DNA from 2 places in the Streptomyces sp. WMMB303 genome. Region 2 is predicted to be linked to the other one. Evidence: riboswitches for the same ligand, from Rfam matches in the RefSeq annotation. Region 2 holds a riboswitch; the other holds the start of a gene.
What was found. Region 2 has a riboswitch for cobalamin ahead of P2424_RS07580 (ABC transporter substrate-binding protein). Riboswitches for the same ligand answer to the same signal wherever they lie in the genome.
Positions count from the first base shown of each region.

Region 1: another riboswitch for cobalamin. It lies ahead of P2424_RS05435 (cobalamin biosynthesis protein); the one in region 2 lies ahead of P2424_RS07580 (ABC transporter substrate-binding protein).

Region 1 covers NZ_JARKIN010000001.1:1,182,859-1,185,303, reverse strand. The annotation lists gene P2424_RS05440 (cobyric acid synthase) at 1-191, opposite strand, end outside; gene P2424_RS05435 (cobalamin biosynthesis protein) at 188-1,162, opposite strand; cobalamin riboswitch at 1,322-1,447, opposite strand; gene P2424_RS05430 (hypothetical protein) at 1,639-1,851, opposite strand; gene P2424_RS05425 (inorganic phosphate transporter) at 1,869-2,445, opposite strand, start outside.
Region 2 covers NZ_JARKIN010000001.1:1,675,025-1,677,469, reverse strand. The annotation lists gene P2424_RS07585 (iron ABC transporter permease) at 1-285, opposite strand, end outside; gene P2424_RS07580 (ABC transporter substrate-binding protein) at 269-1,366, opposite strand; cobalamin riboswitch at 1,431-1,612, opposite strand; gene P2424_RS07575 (hypothetical protein) at 2,180-2,445, opposite strand, start outside.

The DNA.
Region 1 (2,445 bases), 490 kb from region 2:
GCCTGGGCGCGGCCGATCTCCGCCCCGTCGGAGGTGACATAGGAATTGAGCGACATGTTCTGCGCCTTGAACGGCGCGACGCGTATCCCCTTGCGGGCCAGCCAGCGGCAGATGCCCGCCGTCACCACGCTCTTGCCCGCGTCCGAGGTCGTCCCCGCGACCAGCAGCCCGCCCGTTCCGCGCCCGCTCACCGTGCTCCTCCCACCGCGCGGCCCTGCCGCAGGCGGCCCACCGCCGCTCCCGTCAGACAGCTCGTCACCAGGGCCAGTTGCCCCACCCGGCGCGACAGCCGCACGGCCCGCTCGATGTCGGCGGTGCGTACGGCGCGGCCGGAAGCGTTGAGGACGGGCCGGTGCTCCACCCGTCCGCCGTAGGCGAGGGTGCCGCCCAGCCGCACCCCGAGGGCGCCCGCGAACGACGCCTCGACCGGGCCCGCGTTGGGGCTGGGGTGGCGGTGCGCATCGGCGCGCCAGGCGCACAGGGCACCGCGCGGGTCGGGGCCGGCGAGCGCGGCCAGCACGGCGGTCAGCCGCGCCCCCGGGCCGCCCGCCACGTCGTCCAGCCGCGCGGCGGCCCAGCCGAAGCGGCGGTGCCGAGGAGAGCGGTGGCCGATCATCGCGTCCAGCGTGTTGACGGCGCGGAAGCCGATCAGACCGGGGACACCCGCCAGCGCCCCCCAGACCAGGGCCCCCACCACGGCGTCCGAGGTGTTCTCCGCGACCGACTCGACCACGGCGCGGGCCACTTCCGGCGCCTCCAGCCGCTGCGGATCGCGCCCGCACAGCGCGGGCAGCCGCTCGCGTGCCAGCTCCAGGTCCCCGGCCTCCAGCGCGCCGCACACGGCTCGCGCCTCCCGGGTCAGCGACGTCCCCCCGAGGACGGCCCAGGTGGCGGCCGCGGTCAGGGCGATTTCGGGGAGCGGCGCGGCCGCCCGGCTGCGTGCGGCACGGAGCGCGGCGCCGGCCACGGCGACGGCGCCGCCCGCGGCGAGGAGGGTGTGCAGCGCGCCCGCACCCCGGTGGTCGCGCCACAGGCGGCGCTCCAGCGCTCCGGCGGCCCGGCCGAATACGGCCACCGGGTGGCCGCGCCGCGGGTCGCCCAGCAGCGCGTCGGCGGCGAACCCCAGCAGGACCCCGCGCACCCGGACGTCAGCGGTGCCCATCAGCGGACGGATCCGGCGCACTCACCCACGACAGCGGTCCCCGCGACGGTGTCCCCCGCGGTGGCGGCGGGCACGTCGGCAGCGGATATGGCGGCACAGCCACGCATCTCGGCGTCCTCACTCAGGGTCCTCGCCCTGGCTCGACTCGACCGGCGGCGAGAGTCTCCTGGCTCCCGGATCCACACCATCCCCCGCCTTCCAGCCCGTGCGGGCCGTGGCTTCGTTGGGGGTGGCGCTCCCCGGTGACAGTGGCGGGACCGCGCCGGATTCGCACCGGCTTCCTCTCCGTGCCGCCGTTTGGCACCGGAAGTCCACCACGCCGGTCCGGCCCCGTCAACTCGCCCTTGACCTGCGACGGGGCTGCGAGCAGCGCCGTCGGTGAGGGGGTACGGGATGCTCCCGTACCCCCTCACCGACGCGGCTCGTCCGGCCGTGGCAGCCCTGCCGGGGGCCGCCGCGACCGGACGGGAGCGGGCTCAGCCCGCGATCAGGTAGATGCCGTACGCCACCGCTGCCAGGCACAGCGCATAGCACGCGTAGGCGCCGGTGCGGGCCAGTGCCGTGGGAGCGGTGCCGGCGGTGCGCGGCGAGCCGGCGACGATGCCGAGGGTGAAGATGCCGACGAGTCCCACCGTCGCCACCAGGCTGACGCCGAAGACCTGGCCGAGCGCGGCCCAGTCGATGTGCATGCGGTCGTCCCTTCTGCCTAGCTGAGGCTGCTCGCCGACGCGGGGCGGTCGGTCGGATGCGGGGCCGGGGTCTCGGAGGCCGCTGCCTCCTCGGCGGAGCCGACCGCCACTCCCGCGGGCGGCGGGGGCGGGGCGACGGCCCGGACTGCGGTGGTGACCACACCGGCGGGCACGGACACGGGTGCGGGCTCCGCCGTCGGTTCGGCGGCCGGGCCGGGGATCCCGGTGGGCTCCACCGCGGTGGAGGAGTCGCCGTTGACGTTGGTGTGGTCCACCGGTGCGCGCCGCGAGCGGGCCCAGATGGCGCCGCAGAGCGCGAGAGCGAGGACGGCGACCGTCGTCACGCCCCAGTCGCCCTGCCCGGCCAGGAGCGCGGCACCCGCCGCGATCCCGCCGGCGGCGGGGAGGGTCAGCGCCCAGCCGACGATCATCCGGCCGGCCGTTCCCCACCGCACCACGCCGCCCTTGCGGCCGAGGCCGGAGCCCATCACGGCGCCCGAGCACACGTGGGTGGTGGAGAGGGAGAAACCGATGTGCGAGGAGGCCAGGATGGTCGCCGCCGCGCTGGTCTGGGCCGCGAAGCCCTGCGGCGGC
Region 2 (2,445 bases):
CACCAGCGCCTGCAGCACCGCACCCACCAGTGCCAGTCCGGCGCCGACGACGACGGCCAGCAGCACCCTCGGCAGCCGCACATCGAGCACGATGGTGGTGAACGGGCCCGGCCGCGCCCGGCCGGTCAGGGCCGCCAGCACGTCGGGGAGCGGGATCCGTGCCGCGCCGAGCGCCAGCCCGGCCAGCGCCCCGGTGACCAGGACGGCGGCCAGCACCCCGCACACCAGGGCGCACCGCAGCGGGGCGGCGGAGGCGCGCGGCCCGGCGCTACTGCGCACCGGCATCACCGGCGTCCTCCGGGTGCAACTGCCGGGCCAGTTCGTCCACCGCGTCCGGCACCCGCGGGCCCAGCACCGCCGAGGAGAGCGGCAGTACGGCGAACCGCCCGTGCTCGATCGCGGGCACGTCGGCCAGCGCGGGGTCCTCCAGCAGCCGCTTCTTCTTCTGCGCGACGGTCGTTCCGCCGTAGTCGTAGATCACCACGACCTCCGGCTTGCGCTCGACGACCTGCTCCCAGGAGACGTCGGCGAACGTCTTGTCGAGGTCGGCGAAGACGTTGCGGGCGCCGGCCCGGCGCAGGATCTCGTCGCCGATACCCGCGCCGCCTGCCGTGAAGGCGGAGCTCTCCCCGCTGTCGTAGACGAACACCCGGGCGCGGTCCGTCCCCTTCAGCCGCTTCGCGGTGGCCGCCAGTTGCCGGTCCTGCTTCCTGACCAGCGCCGCCGCGCGCTCCGGTACGCCGAAGATCCGGCCGACCTCCCGGAACTCCCGGTGCAGCGTGTCGATGTCCACGTCGTCGGTGCAGGACTCCAGGTTGAGCCGGGTCTTGACGCCGCTCTCCCGCAGTGCCGTGCGCGACCGCCCCTCCGTCCTGTCGAAGGAGCTGGCGTAGCCGCCGTAGACGAAGTCCGGTGCCGCGCCCAGCAGGATCTCCTTGGACGGGTACTTCTTCGCCAGGACGTCGATCCCGCGGTACGCCTTCGCGTAGCGGGGCAGTATCCGGTCGTCCAGATAGGCGGTGCCGGCCATCCGGTCCTGCAGGCCGAGCGCCAGCATGATCTCGGTGACGTGCTGGTTCATGGTCACGGCCCGCCGCGGCGGCTCGGTGAAGACGGTCCGCTCCCCGCAGTTGGTGACGGAGTACGGGAAGCCCTCGGCGGAGGAGCCGCGCGCGTCTCCGCTGCCGTCGCCGGACTCTCCGGCGCAGGCCGTCAGGGATATCAGCAGCAGCGAGGTGAGGAACGCGCGGCCGGTGCGGTGCGGCGGGCGCGGGTGTGCGCGCGCCCGGCCGGCGGCCGAGCGGTGGCGGGCGGCTGCCGGTGGGCGGCCCGGCACGAGGGCGCGGATACGGCGCGGTCGGCGCATGGCCAGCAGATCCTTCTCCGTCAGAGGCCCGTTCGCGGGGCCCGGCGTCGTACCGCGCCGGGGTCCTCCGGACGCGGCCGCCAGCAGGTCTTCGGACTCGGGACTGCGGGGGCGGTGCGCCTTCCCGGGGGCTGCGCCCCAGTGGCCTCGTGCACGCCCCAGTCCCACACCGCTGCGCGTCAGCTCCGGATTCGCACCGGATTCCCTGACCCGATCAAGGGTTTGACTGGCTGTTGCAACGTACCACGCGTGGGGACATCGGGGACGAGCGCGGCAGTGCACCGGAATCCGGCGAAAGGAAGAGAGAGGAGAGGGGGAAGAGAGGGGGAGGAGAAGGAAGGGACCCCGGGGCTTTACCCGGCCCCGGGGTCCTGGGTGCCGCTCGTTCGCACGCCCTGACGGTTCATGGGCGGATCGTTCGGCGATGTCCTCGCGTGGAGCCACTCCACCACGGCGCAGCGTGGATGCGCCGGCTGGGCTCGAACCAGCGTCTCGAGGTCGTCACCGCCCCGGTTGCCGGGCGATGAACGGCGATGCTGAGCGTGGAGCGAGAGGTTGAGACTGACCGGCGCCTGCGGTGAGCAGTGCGGCCGGGGGTTCACACATCAGCTTCAGTTTCAGCTTTGCGCTCCTGGCGCACCCCGGGCCGACGGGGCGTCGGCCCCTGGCCCGGGGAGTCTTGGGTGTCGGTCGTCGGGGGCACTCTCCTGGATCTCGTCGGGCGAACGGTACGCGGGCGGCCGCACGGTCAGGACAGGAAACGTCGGGACGCGGACGCACGCCCCGCGGAGCGGAGGCACCGGACGGGAGCGGTCAGGCGAACAGGTACCCGAAGACGGCCTCGCCGGCCCGCTTGTCGGCGACTTCGGTCCCGTTGGCCTCCTCGCGGGCGAACTTCACCGCGGCCGCCAGCTTGTCCAGCCGTTCCAGCAGTTCGTTGACCCGCCGGGCCGGGAGGGCCCCGGAGTACTTGACCGTGGTCCAGTAGCCGACGGGGATGTCCTCGTAGTAGACCTCGACCTGGGCCGGGTGCTTCTCGGTGGCCTCCGCCTTCACGTGGTTGCGCGGCACCTTCTTGG